DNA from 3 places in the Paraburkholderia sp. SIMBA_054 genome. Region 1 is predicted to be linked to each of the others. Evidence: predicted binding sites of a transcription regulator. Region 1 holds the regulator's gene; each other region holds the start of a gene.

Region 1 (4,667 bases):
AGCGCGGCGAGGGCGTCGTTCAGCGCGGGATCGATCTCGGCGAGATCGCGCACCTTGGAGATGACGGACGACAGATGACCGAGCATCGCTTCGTCCGATTCGGACAGCGCGGACAGCGCTGCCTGCACGCCGTCGATCAGATTTGCCGAATGCGACAGCCGCCGGTGCTCGACGTTGACCTCTTCCCACTCGCCGGGCTGCGGCGAGAGCTTGTCGAGTTCCGCGAGCTGCCATGCAAGACGCTCGCGTTCGAGTTGCAGTTCGCGGTCCTTGCTCTGCGCGGTTTCGACGGCCTGCGCCGCATCGCGCCAGGTGCGCCATGCGCGGGTCACGGCGGCCTTCGTGTCGAGCAGCCCGGCATGCGTGTCGAACAGTTCGCGCTGCGCATCGGGCCGCATCAGCAGTTGATGCGCGTGCTGGCCGTGAATATCGACGAACATTTCGCCGAGTTCGCGCAATTGCGTGAGCGTCGCCGCCGTGCCGTTGATGAAAGCCCGCGAGCGGCCGTTGCCGTCGACCACGCGGCGCAGCATCACCGTATTGCCGTGCTCCGTCTCGATGGCGGCAAGCGCCTGTTCATCGAGCCATGCGTCGACGTCCGGATGCGTGTCGAACTCGGCCGTGATGTCCGCACGCGCCTCGCCGTTGCGCACGACGCTCGCATCGGCGCGTGCGCCGAGCGCCAGCGCAAGCGCGTCGATGAGAATGGATTTGCCGGCACCCGTTTCGCCGGAAAAGACTGTGAAGCCGCTGTCGAATTCAAGATCGAGCGCGGCGACGATGACGAAGTCGCGTATCGAGAGGTGGCGGAGCATGGCTCGTCTGTGTGGCGTGGCTGGCGTGAGTTGGTGTGGTGTGTTGTCGTTACGCTCGGGCCTGGCAGCAGGCGGCGCTGGCGAGAATTCAGTCGCGTGGATCGTCTTCGTGCGACGGATACTCGTTCCAGTGCAGCTTCTTGCGCAACGTCGCGTAATAGCTGTAGCCGACGGGATGCAGGAAAGGCACCGTATGGCGCGAGCGGCGCACGTCGATCGTGTCGTTCAGTTCGAGCGCGGTGAACGACTGCATGTCGAAGTTCACGTTGACGTCGCGGCCCGAGATGATCTGGATGCTGACCTTGGAGTCGTCCGGTATCACGATAGGGCGGTTCGACAACGCATGCGGCGCGATCGGCACGAGCACGAGGCCTTGCAACTGCGGATGCAGAATCGGCCCTTGCGACGACAGCGCGTAAGCTGTCGAGCCCGTCGGCGTCGCGACGATCAGCCCGTCCGAGCGCTGGTTGTACATGAAGCGGCCATCCACGGAAACGCGCAGTTCCGCCATGCCCGAAAAGCCCGAACGGTTCACGACGACGTCGTTGAAGGCGAGCGCATGGTAAATGGGCTGGCCGTCGCGCATGATCCGCGATTCAAGCAGCGTGCGCTCTTCGCGCTCGAAGGTGCCCGACAGCATCTGCGGAATGATCTCGCGCATGTCGGTGAACGGGATGTCGGTGATGAAGCCCAGCCGCCCGTGATTGATGCCGATCAGCGGCGTCCTGTACGGCGCCAGTTGCCGGCCGATGCCCAGCATTGTGCCGTCGCCGCCGAGCACGATGGCAACGTCCGCGCGCGCGCCGATTTCTGCCACGCGCAGCGCAGGCCATTGCGTCGCGCCGATTTCCTGCGCGGTTTCCGCCTCGAACACGACGTCGAAGCCGAGCTTCCCGATGCACGCGGCGAGCGCGGTCAGCGGTTCCCCGATGCCCGGCGTATTGCTGCGCCCGACGAGCGCAACGGTCTTGAACTGGCTGTTAGCTTGCATGCCGGCATTACACCATAGGTGCGACGTGAAAAGAACCGTCGAAGGCGGCGCCACGCCCGTCGGGGCTGACACGCGACGGCCGCGCGATGCCGGCCAGCCTTCGCCCGATTGTCGTTAGAATGGTGAAGTCCTCATGACAGATGTGACGACTGTCTGGATCCATGCGATGCGGCTTGTGCGCGGGCGGGGTGCCGCGCAGGGCGCGCACGGCTGTCAAGCCGCCGCGCCGCGTGCCGCCGCGCGCTCGCCGCGATGCGGTGGTTACGCTAAAATTTTTCGCCATGCTAGATCCTCGCGCACAAACCCTTCTGAAAACGCTGATCGAGCGGTATATCGCCGAAGGTCAGCCGGTCGGCTCGCGCACGCTTTCGCGGTACTCCGGGCTCGAACTGAGCCCGGCGACGATCCGCAACGTGATGTCCGATCTGGAGGAGCTGGGGCTCGTCATCAGTCCGCATACGTCGGCGGGACGCATTCCCACGCCGCGAGGCTACCGGCTTTTCGTCGACACGATGCTCACCGTCGAGTCGGCCGCCGACGAGGACGCCGTGATGCGCGCGGTGAAGACCACGCTGCAGCCGGGCGAGCCGCAGAAGGTGGTCGCGGCCGCCGCGAGCGTGCTGTCCAACCTGTCGCAGTTCGCGGGCGTGATCCTGACGCCGCGCCGCAGCCACGTGTTCAAGCAGATCGAATTTCTGCGCCTGTCCGACAAGCGCATCCTGCTGATCATCGTGACGCCGGAAGGCGACGTACAGAACCGCATCATGGCGACGCAGCGCGATTTCTCGCCGTCGCAGCTCACCGAGGCAGCCAACTACATCAACGCGCACTTCGCGGGCCTGTCGTTCGACGAGGTGCGCCTGCGTCTGCGCGAAGAAATCGACGAACTGCGCGGCGACATGACGACGCTGATGCACGCAGCCGTCACCGCGAGCACGGACATCACCGATACAGGCGAAACCGTGCTGATTTCCGGCGAGCGCAATCTGCTCGAAGTGGCCGACCTTTCGTCGGACATGGCGCGGCTGCGCAAGCTGTTCGATATATTCGATCAAAAGACGAGTCTCCTTCAGTTGCTCGATGTGTCGAGCCACGCGCAAGGCGTGCAGATTTTCATTGGCGGCGAGTCGAACCTCGTCCCGATCGAGGAAATGAGCGTGGTGACCGCGCCGTATGAAGTGAACGGCAAGATAGTGGGCACGCTCGGCGTGATCGGCCCGACGCGCATGGCCTACAACCGCGTGATTCCCATCGTCGACATCACCGCGCGCCTGCTTTCGATGACGCTCAGCCAAGGGTAGCGTCGAGCTCGGCATGGTGTTCATCATGCGCGGCGTTTTTCGCCGTGCCAATTGGCCGAACGGCCAGGTATCGGCGGCAGACCGCGCCGCTATAATGGGCTTCCCGATTCATTACGTGCCGCGCGCTTGCACGGCTCTTCCCTTTGCCTATGCGCTTCGACCTCGAGCGGCCCTCGCAGAATGCTGCGGCACATCGTGTCGCCGTGTTGCTGATCAATCTCGGCACGCCCGATGCGCCGACGCCTCGCGCCGTCCGGCGCTATCTCGCGCAGTTTCTGTCCGATCCGCGCGTGGTCGAGATTCCGTCGTTCGTGTGGCAAATCATCCTGCGTCTGTCGATCCTGCCCTTTCGCGGCGTCGCCTCGGCGAAGAAGTACGCGGCCGTGTGGATGCCTGAAGGCTCGCCGCTGCGCGTGCATACGGAAAAGCAGGTGGAAGGGTTGCGGCATCTGCTGCACCTGAACGACTACACGGTGATCGTCGACTACGCGATGCGCTATGGCACGCCCGGCATTCCCGCCATGCTCAACCAGCTGAAGCTGGCGGGCGCCGAACGCATCCTGCTGATGCCGATGTATCCGCAGTATTCGTCGTCGACCACGGCCACGGCTTTCGACGACGCGTTCGCCGCGCTCAAGCGGATGCGCAACCAGCCGGAAATCCGCACCGTTCGCCAGTACGCGGATCATCCCGCCTATATCGCGGCGCTCGCGGCGCAGGTGAACCATTACTGGCATGCGCACGGCCGCCCGGACTTCGCGGCGGGCGACAAGCTGGTGCTGAGCTTTCACGGCGTGCCCAAGCGCACGCTCGACTTAGGCGATCCGTATCACGAGCAATGTCAGCAGACGGCGTCGCTGCTGATGCACGCGCTCGGGCTCACAACTGTGGAATGCCGCGTGACGTTTCAGTCGCGCTTCGGTAAGGCCGAATGGCTGCAGCCTTATACGGCGCCGACGCTCAAGGAGCTCGGCGCGGCGGGTGTGCATCGCGCGGACGTGTTCTGTCCGGGCTTTACGGCGGATTGTCTGGAGACGATCGAGGAAATCGGCATGGAAGTGCGCGACGAATTCGTGCACGCGGGTGGGAAAGTTTTTCACGCCATTCCCTGCCTGAACGCGTCGTCCGCGTGGATCGCGGCGCTCGGCGAGATCGTCGCGCAGCATCTGCAAGGCTGGCCGGTGCAGGTGAGCGCGCCGCAAAGCGCGTCCGTTGCGTGAATTTTTCCGTATCCGGCATGCAATCTGCATTCGTGTATCGGCTCATGGCGTCTGGAAGCGCCTGAAGAAGGACTGATGAACTACAAGATTTCTACCGAACCGGGCGCTCGTTTGCGCATCGACAAATGGCTGTGGGCGGCGCGCTTCTTCAAGACGCGTTCGCTGGCAACCGATGCCGTCGAGAAGGGCCGGGTGCGGATCGGCGGCGCGACGGTGAAGCCGGCCAAAGATGTGCGGGTCGGCGATCTGGTCGAGATCGAGATCGAACGGATTGTGTGGCAGATCCAGGTGCTCGGCGTGTGCGACGTGCGCGGGCCAGCGAGCGTCGCGCAGACGCTTT
Region 2 (4,667 bases), on a different contig from region 1:
AGCGATCAGCCGCGGACCGTCGCGCTTCGACATGTTCTCCGCGCAATTCGAGCGGCAAAGCGACGTTGTCACGCACCGTGCGATGCGGCAGCAAACCGAAGTGCTGAAACACCATGCCGATGCATCGGGCGCGCAGCGCACGCAACTCACTCGCGGACAGCGCCCCGACGTCGATGCCGTCGATCAGTACCTGACCGCTGTCAGGTTCGACGAGGCGGTTGACATGCCGCAGCAGTGTCGACTTGCCGCTGCCGGACGTGCCCATCAGGCAAAGCACTTCTCCACGCTGAAGCGTCAGATTGACGCCGCGCACGGCGAACACGGGTTCACCGCCCCGCGCGCTGCGATAGGCCTTGCTGACGTCGCGCAATTCGAGCACGGCCTCGGCGGCGCGGGCAGGTGCCTCTATCCCGGGGACAGGGACCGAAAAATCGGCTGCCTCCTCCAGGCTGGAACCGGCCGGCTCTAATACGTCAACTTGCATTGCACTACTCTTTTGGAAAGGACAGTCAATCGATCACGTCGCACGCGCAACGATCGCTGTGTCGTGAGCTGATGGGTGGTTGCGTCGTCAGCGCTGTTCGCGGCTGCGCTTACGCAGAATTTCTTGTGGATGAGGGATCGCTCATCGGCGCGCCAACGTACGCCAATGGCGGCGCGACTGCGCATGCCATGGTTCTCGAAGCCCGATCATGGCAAGCAGTGCGCCGTATTCAACCTTGCGAATGTATCTGGCGTGTTTCTGAAAGTAGCGCTTTTGTATCTCTATGTAGCAACGTGTCGGCGCGCTATCGCTTGTATTGATTCACGATAACGATAGCTCTGAACGTTATTTGCGCCGCCGCAAGCGACGCTCTACGATCTCGCGTTATCCATTGACGGCAACCGCACTGTCCGTCGCAACACGTCCCAGTTCGCTGGGCGAATGCGTGAGACTGAAGCGTTCGTTGGACGCCGCGCCGTTCAGATGAAAGTTGCCCACGGCCGCTTCGCGCTGGATCGCGGGATTGTGCGAAGCGAGCACACGCGCATTGCGCCAGTGACGATCGAGCCGCCGTGTCTCACTCGTCGCTGAGGCTCCGCCCACTTCGAATACGAGCGTGGCCGCCTCCAGCACCTGTTCGATCACGATCTGCTGCGCCTGATAGGCTTCGATATCGAGTGCGATATACGTATCTGTATTCGCGCGACCCGCGAGTCTCGCCTGATACGCATTTTCGAGCGAACGTGCCACCGATGCAGTAATGCTCTCAGCCGAATACGCGAGACTGGCCAGCCGCCCCACCACACGATGCACGAGCGGGTTGTCGCGCGGGCTCGAACGACCGGGCACGCCGAACGTGCGGGTGTGCGCCTGCGCGAAGGCAATACCGTCGCGCAGCACCGCGCGCGCGATGCCCGTCAGCGTCGCGAGATGGACGGTCTGATAGAAGGCCGTGAGCGAGGTATTGCGGCGCGGCTCCGAGGCCTTGTAGCGCACCAGTAGCTGATCGTCGCTCACATGGACAGAGTCGAAGCGCGTCGTTCCGCTCGCAGTCAAACGCTGTCCGAAGCCGTCCCAATCGTCGATGCGCGCGACACCGGGCGCATCGGCGCGCACCACCACGCGCACGTCGTCGGCGCCGTCGTGCGCGGCGACGTCGATCCAGTCCGCGTAGAGCGTGCCCGTGCTGTAGTACTTCTCGCCATTCAACCACCAGCCGTTGCCGCTTTTGTCGGCCACCAGCGTGACGCTATTGTGCGTGCTCGCGGTGCGCTCGGATATCGCGGCACCCACGGACTCACCCGCCGCGATCTTCGGGAGCCAACGCTCGCGCAGCGCTTCGTCATCGCTTTCGAGCCGGCTTTCGATAAACCCCGAATTCAGCCGCAAGATCTGCGGCAGATTCGAATCGGCCTCACCCAGGCGCGTCAAAAGACGAAAGAACTGCGGCAACGTCGCGCCGCTACCGCCATAGCGCTTTGGCACTCGTAACGCGGTGAACCCTGCTTCCTTCAGCCATTGCACTGCATCGTAGGCGAGTTCCCGATTCTGCTCGCGCTCGATGCTGCCAGCTGCAATCCGCTCGAAAATGGGCGCGAAGCGCGCGTCAAGCTCCGCGTCGTCTGCACCGCTGACGGCATCGTGCTGGGCGGTGGGAATCGTACTCATCGACAGTCTCCGGACAGGTTCACAGCATTCCAGATTAAGCGTCGCACACGCGCCGTTGCAACCAACAAAAGCCGATAACGATATCTGTCGATGCGCGTACCGCGTGCTTACGCACGCTACGTGCATTGCAAATCTCGCGCGGCCCGTTAAGTTTGTGCAAATCGATTATTGGAGCGCGCATACAGCGCTTTTTATACTCGGCTCTCAGTCAGCACTCTTCGCGTGAGAGTGCCAATGAGAAAACCAGTCGTCATCCGTCAAGAAGGAAGAACAGATGAGTTTGCGTCCGTTACATGATCGCGTGATCGTGAAGCGTCTCGATCAGGAAACCCGTACGGCGTCGGGCATCGTGATTCCCGATAGCGCTGCTGAAAAACCGGATCAGGGCGAAATCCTCGCAGTCGGTCCAGGCCGTCGCAGTGACGACGGCAAGCGTATCGAGCCTGACCTGAAAGTCGGCGAACGCGTGCTGTTCGGCAAATATGCGGGGCAGCCGGTGAAGGTCAACGGCACCGAACTGCTCGTGCTGCGCGAAGAAGATATCGTCGCAGTCGTTCAATCCTGAGGAGAGTCCCATCATGGCAGCCAAAGAAATCGCTTTCAGCGATAACGCGCGGTCCAAACTGGTTGAAGGCGTCAACCTGCTCGCCAATGCGGTGAAGGTGACGCTCGGCCCGAAAGGCCGCAATGTCGTGCTCGAACGTAGTTTCGGCAGCCCCATCGTCACGAAGGACGGCGTGTCCGTGGCGAAAGAAATCGAGCTCGCGGACAGATTGCAGAACATCGGCGCGCAGCTCGTGAAGGAAGTCGCATCGAAAACGAGCGACGCCGCCGGCGACGGCACGACGACGGCCACCGTGCTCGCTCAGGCCATCGTCCGCGAAGGGCAGAAATATGTGGCGGCAGGGCTCAATCCGCTCGACCTGAAGCGCGGCATCGACAAGGCCGTGATCGCCGCCGTCGAAGAACTGAAGAAGATCAGCAAGCCGACGACGACCAGCAAAGAGATTGCCCAGGTCGCAACCATCTCGGCCAACGGTGAAGAGTCGATCGGGCAACGCATCGCGGAAGCGATCGACCGCGTCGGCAAGGAAGGCGTCATCACGGTCGAAGACGGCAAGTCGCTCGCCGACGAACTCGATGTCGTGGAAGGCCTGCAATTCGATCGTGGCTATCTGTCGCCCTACTTCATCAACAATCAGGACCGGCAACTCGCCGTGCTCGAAGAGCCGTTCGTGCTGCTGCACGACAAGAAGATCTCGAACATCCGCGATCTGCTGCCCGTGCTCGAGCAGGTCGCGAAGTCGGGGCGGCCGCTGCTGATCATCGCGGAAGACGTCGAAGGCGAAGCGCTCGCGACGCTGGTCGTGAACAACATTCGCGGCATTCTGAAGACTGTGGCTGTCAAGGCGCCGGGCTTCGGCGACCGCCGCAAGGCGCTGCTCGAAGACATCGCGATTCTGACGGGCGGTCAGGTCATCGCCGAGGAAACGGGTTTGACGCTCGAAAAAGCGACGCTGGCCGAACTCGGCCACGCCAAGCGCATCGAGGTCGGCAAGGAGAACACCACGGTCATCGACGGAGCCGGCGAGAAGACGAATATCGAGGCGCGTGTGAAGCAGATTCGCGCGCAGATCGCAGAGGCGACGTCCGACTACGACCGCGAGAAGCTGCAGGAGCGCGTCGCGAAGCTCGCCGGCGGTGTGGCTGTCATCAAGGTAGGCGGCGCGACCGAAATCGAAGTGAAGGAGAAGAAGGACCGCGTCGACGATGCGCTGCACGCCACGCGCGCGGCAGTCGAGGAAGGCATTGTGCCGGGCGGCGGCGTGGCGCTGATTCGCGTCAAGCAGGCGATCGCCGAGCTGAAAGGCGTGAACGCCGATCAGAACGCCGGCATCAACATCGTGCGGCGCGCACTCGAAGAACCGCTGCGCCAGATCGTTGCGAATGCGGGCGAGGAAGCGAGCGTGATCGTCGCCAAGGTCGCGGAAGGTTCGGGCAATTACGGGTACAACGCGGCAACGGGTGAATACGCTGATCTCGTCGAAACCGGCGTCGTGGATCCGACGAAGGTCACGCGCACCGCTCTGCAAAATGCGGCATCTGTGGCAAGTCTGCTGTTGACCACGGATGCCACCGTGCATGAAGCGCCCAAGGATGCAGCGGCCGCGGCTTCACCGGTGGGTCCGGGCGCGGGTGGTCCGGGCTTCGACTTCTAGCATGCTTGATTGAACTCACCGATGCTGTAGAAAAGCTCAGTGCAAAAACGCCGCACGTATCGACAAGATACGCGCGGCGTTTGCATTTGATAAAGTGCGCAAGCCTTTCTGTTACGCGCTGCGTCAGTCTTCGCCCCGCCATGCCGTCAGACGCCGCTCGGCAACAACCACGCCTTGATTGAACGCGAGTCCCAGCACCGCGAGCGTGACGATACCCGCATACATTTTCGGGATTTCGAACGTGAACTGCGAGTAGTTCACGAGATAGCCAAGCCCCGCCTTTGCGCCCACCATTT
Region 3 (4,667 bases), on a different contig from region 1:
TCGTTCAGACGACGCTGTTTGTTCGCGCCCGTTCGTTGCTCCCGCTAGCGCCCGGCTTGCGGGACGTGCATCTGTGGCAGCCCGCCAGCCGCTCGACGCCACCTCACCCAGCACACGACTAGACGAATCGAACGAGGCCTCAACATGTTGCGCAACCCTGCCGAGAAGTACCGCCCCTTCCCCACCGTCCGTTTGACCGGCCGCAAGTGGCCCACCCGCACGATCGAGCGCGCGCCGATCTGGATGAGCACCGATCTGCGCGACGGCAACCAGTCGCTGATCGAACCGATGAGCATCGAGCAGAAGACAGAGTTCTTCGAGATGCTCGTCGCGATCGGTTTCAAGGAGATCGAAGTCGGTTTTCCGTCGGCGTCGCAAACCGACTTCGATTTCGTCCGCAAGCTGATCGACGAAAAACGCATTCCCGACGACGTGACGATCGAAGTGCTCGTGCAGTCGCGCGCCGACCTGATCACGCGCACGTTCGAGGCGCTCGAAGGCGTGCCGCGCGCGATCGTCCATCTGTACAACGCGATCGCGCCGTCGTTCCGCAAGATCGTGTTCGGGCTGTCGCAGGAAGAGGTGAAGGCGCTGGCCGTCGAAGGCACGCGGATCATTCGCGAGCACGCCGACGCCCGCCCGCAGACGCACTGGACCTACCAGTATTCGCCCGAAACCTTCAGCATGACGGAGTTGCCGTTCGCGCGCGAAGTCTGCGACGCCGTCGCGCAGACGTGGCGCCCGACGCGCGATCACAAGATGATCGTCAACCTGCCCGCCACCGTCGAAGCCGCGACGCCGAACGTGTACGCCGACCAGATCGAGTGGATGGACCGCAATCTCGGCTATCGCGACAGCATCGTGTTGTCGGTGCATCCGCATAACGACCGCGGCACGGCCGTCGCCGCAGCCGAACTCGCGTTGATGGCGGGCGCGGACCGCATCGAAGGGTGTCTGTTCGGCAACGGCGAACGCACGGGCAACGTCGATATCGTGACGCTCGCGATGAACCTCTACACGCAGGGCATCGACCCCGGCCTCGATTTCTCGGACATCGATGCCGTGCGCCGCGTGGTCGAGCGCTGCAACCAGATTCCCGTCCACCCGCGTCATCCGTATGCGGGCGATCTCGTCTACACGGCGTTCTCCGGCTCGCATCAGGACGCGATCCGCAAGGGCTTCGCGCAGCAACAGCCCGATGCCGTCTGGGAAGTGCCGTATCTGCCCATCGATCCCGCCGACGTCGGCCGCAGCTACGACGCCGTGATCCGCGTAAACAGCCAGTCCGGCAAAGGCGGCGCGACGTATCTGGTCGAGCGCGGCATGGGCTTCGTGTTGCCGCGGCGCGTACAAATCGAATTCAGCCACGCGGTGCAGACGGTGGCGGATCAGTCAGGCGAGGAAGTGACGGGCGACGCGATCTGCGCGCTCTTTGCCCGCGAATACTTCGAGGCGGACGGTCCGGCACAGCGCGTCAGCGGATCGACGGTGCGCTGGAACAAGCGCGAGATCGCCGTGCCCGCGACGGCGGCGGCGAGCGTCGACGGTCATGAGGCGTATGCGAAGGCGGTCGCGCAGGAAATGGCGGCGGCTTCGAAGCAAACCATCGAAATTACATCGTTCGAGACGGCGCGCACCACGGACGGCCGCACGATCGTGTTCGTCGCCAGCCGCGTGGGCGAGCAGCCGATGCGTCATGGCATAGGCGTAGCGGAGGACGAAATGACGGCCGTCGTCGATGCCGTCGTCAGCGGCGTCAATCGCGCGGGTTGGGCGGCTGCCGACCGGCGCGTCGCGGCGTAACGGCAAGAAGTAACGTAACAGCAAACCGAGGCAAGGCGAAAACGAACAGGCAAGACCGCAGAAGCGCAAACGCCGGCGATTCAACCGTCGCCGGCGCGCACGGACCGCTCACAAAGTGGCCTCCGTCAGGAAAAGAGTGATGGTGCGATCCGCGTCACTCGATTGCGCAACGCGTCGCCTGCCACGCGATCAGCTGCCACTTGCCGTCTTCCTGCGCCTGAATCGCCATGTAGGCGATCGGAAAGAGCAGCGCGCCGCTATTCGCTTCCATCTCGATCAGCGCGCGCCCCGTGACGACACAAGTCTCGCGTCCGACAGGCATCACGTCCTGCGACTGCACCTCGATCTGGCGATAGCGGCGGCGCCCGGCCGTGATGGCGTCGATGAACTGCTGCTTCGACTCGCGCTTGCCGTTCGTGTGGACGTAAATGACGTTGTCCGACAGCAGCGCGTCGAGCTGCTGTCCGTTTCCTTCCACCATCGCGCGAAAGCGATCGCGCTCCAGCCCGCGAATCGCTTCAATCACTTTTGCCGGCATCGCGTTCGCCCCTATCGACGACGGCGCCGACAGCGGCAGCGGTCGTCAGAAGTTGTACTGCACGTAAATCTGCTGGAAATTTATACCAGGATTCGGCTCTTTGATACTTGCATTGGAGATGTGCTGAAAGCGGTAGCCAAATTGGTACTGCTGATGCGAGCCGAATTGCGCGCCGACGCCCACCATGTCGGCGAACTGGAACGCGGAACTGAGCGTGTAACTCGACGCGATGCGCGGATGGGTCAAAACCCGTACACCAATGCCCGCCTCGATGAACGGACGGATCGCGCCCGAGCCCTTGATGAACCGCACGACCGGCGTCACGCCGAATTCACCGATATTGTCGTGATCGTTGCCTTCGTCCGTATGCCACCACGCGGCGTGCGCCTCGCCGATCAGCGCGAAATGCCAGTCGCCGATTTCCCACCAGGTCAGATTAGGGTCCCAGACGAAGCCAAGGTCGAGCTTTCGAACGTGGTGCTCGGCGAGACCGCCCGCGATCTGAACGCCGAACTGGTCCGCCGAAGCCAGACCCGATACGCCGAAAAGCGCGGCAGCGACGGCAAATTTGAGTGCCAGATTCGACGAGGGGTTGTTCTTTTTTTCCATCGTACGTCCACCGAATACGAGGTTTAGCAGGGACATCGTGCAGCGACATTCTAGAGACCGCAGCAACTATCGGACCCTTAATAACAACTGAAAACTCACAAATAACTGCTTCTGTTTTCGAAAAAATCTTACCGACGATTTCAGAATCATGCCGCAGCCGAGGAATGCTAAGCGTTCGGTGCCAAACCCGCAGATGAGGTACGATGCTATTGAACGTGCATTTTCGATAGGAAAGAGGGAACTTGCATGCCCCTATGGCTTCTAAGTATTAGCACTCGGTAAATGAGAGTGCTAACATCCATCGTGGTCCGCTTTGGCGGACATTTGTCTGAATAAAGGAGTTTGCTACGTGAGCAACACATTGACCCTTCCGAGTACTTTGAGCCAGTCGTCGGCTAAGGCCGCTCCGGCAGGTGCACTGGCGCTCTCGCACGCTTCTCTTCTGCCCGGCCAGCTGGGCAATATCGACGCCTACATCCAGGCCGTGAACCGGATTCCGATGCTGACGCCGGCAGAAGAGCGCCAGTACGCCACCGAGTTCCGCGAGCAGAACGATCTCGGCTCGGCGCGCAAGCTCGTCTTGTCGCATCTGCGACTGGTCGTGTCGATCGCGCGCAATTACCTCGGGTATGGTCTGCCGCACGCCGACCTGATCCAGGAAGGCAACATCGGCCTGATGAAGGCCGTGAAGCGGTTCGACCCGACGCAGAACGTGCGCCTCGTGTCCTATGCAATGCATTGGATCAAGGCCGAAATCCACGAGTACATCCTGCGCAACTGGCGCATGGTGAAAGTGGCGACGACCAAGGCGCAACGCAAGCTGTTCTTCAACCTGCGCAGCCACAAGCAAGGCTTGCAGTCGTTCACGCCGGACGAGATCGAGGGCCTGGCGAAAGAGCTGAACGTGAAGCGCGAGGAAGTGGCCGAGATGGAAACACGGCTGTCGGGCGGCGATATCGCGCTCGAAGGCCAGGTCGAAGACGGCGAAGAAGCGTTCGCCCCGATCGCCTATCTGGCCGATTCGCACAGTGAGCCTACAGCCGTGCTGGCCGCGCGTCAGCGTGACCGTCTGCATAGCGACGGTATCGCGAGCGCGCTGGAGTCGCTCGATCCGCGCAGCCGCCGCATCATCGAAGCACGCTGGCTGCAGGTCGAAGACGACGGTTCGGGCGGCTCGACGCTGCATGAACTGGCCGACGAGTTCGGCGTATCGGCGGAGCGGATTCGCCAGATCGAAGCAAGCGCGATGAAGAAAATGCGCACCGCGCTGGCCGAGTACGCGTAACCTCAGAGAAGCAGCGGGCGCACGCCGGTTACCGGCCGCACCCGTTTCGAAACAGAGCCCCGCTCTTCGCAAGAAGGCGGGGCTTTTTCTTGCGCGTCGTCAAATATTGCGTCAATTCGCGTCAATGTCGAGACATTGCCTTGACCTCGCGCAGAACGTGACTTATTAGTGATAGGGACCGGCCACCTCGCGACACGATGACGCGGGCCCGTCCGTCAGCCCATTCCTACAATGGTTGTGCATGCGCCAGTGCCGCGAGTGATGCGCACTGTGTCCTGCCGGGTCAACCGGCGCGATGTCGTTGCCCATAAAACATGGCCATAACGCTCAATCACAGGAATGCCACCCGCCGCACGCTCGCCAGCCGCATCGTCGCGTGGGCTCGCGGCCCGACCTTCGCCCGCGACATCCTGATCGTGCTCGCGATCAAAT

Evidence for each region. The regulator HrcA, encoded in region 1, represses chaperone genes, less so after heat shock. The targets are predictions, from matches to a motif close to TTAGCACTCNNNNNNNNNGAGTGCTAA.
Region 2: the regulator HrcA is predicted to act here: its motif matches at 2,361-2,387, upstream of SB822_RS15850 (co-chaperone GroES).
Region 3: the regulator HrcA is predicted to act here: its motif matches at 3,219-3,245, upstream of rpoH (RNA polymerase sigma factor RpoH).

The regions. Positions count from the first base shown of each region.
Region 1 covers NZ_JAWRXV010000030.1:106,001-110,667, forward strand. The annotation lists gene recN (DNA repair protein RecN) at 1-815, opposite strand, end outside; gene SB822_RS31540 (NAD kinase) at 904-1,806, opposite strand; gene SB822_RS31545 (hypothetical protein) at 1,814-2,089, opposite strand; gene hrcA (heat-inducible transcriptional repressor HrcA) at 2,088-3,107, shown strand; gene hemH (ferrochelatase) at 3,257-4,327, shown strand; gene SB822_RS31560 (RNA-binding S4 domain-containing protein) at 4,403-4,667, shown strand, end outside.
Region 2 covers NZ_JAWRXV010000011.1:124,136-128,802, reverse strand. The annotation lists gene SB822_RS15860 (ATP-binding cassette domain-containing protein) at 1-484, opposite strand, end outside; gene SB822_RS15855 (acyl-CoA dehydrogenase family protein) at 869-2,152, opposite strand; gene SB822_RS15850 (co-chaperone GroES) at 2,427-2,717, shown strand; gene groL (chaperonin GroEL) at 2,731-4,371, shown strand; gene SB822_RS15840 (ABC transporter permease) at 4,495-4,667, opposite strand, start outside.
Region 3 covers NZ_JAWRXV010000005.1:251,543-256,209, forward strand. The annotation lists gene leuA (2-isopropylmalate synthase) at 145-1,803, shown strand; gene SB822_RS08495 (nuclear transport factor 2 family protein) at 1,958-2,341, opposite strand; gene SB822_RS08500 (acyloxyacyl hydrolase) at 2,387-2,950, opposite strand; gene rpoH (RNA polymerase sigma factor RpoH) at 3,300-4,235, shown strand; gene cydP (cytochrome oxidase putative small subunit CydP) at 4,550-4,667, shown strand, end outside.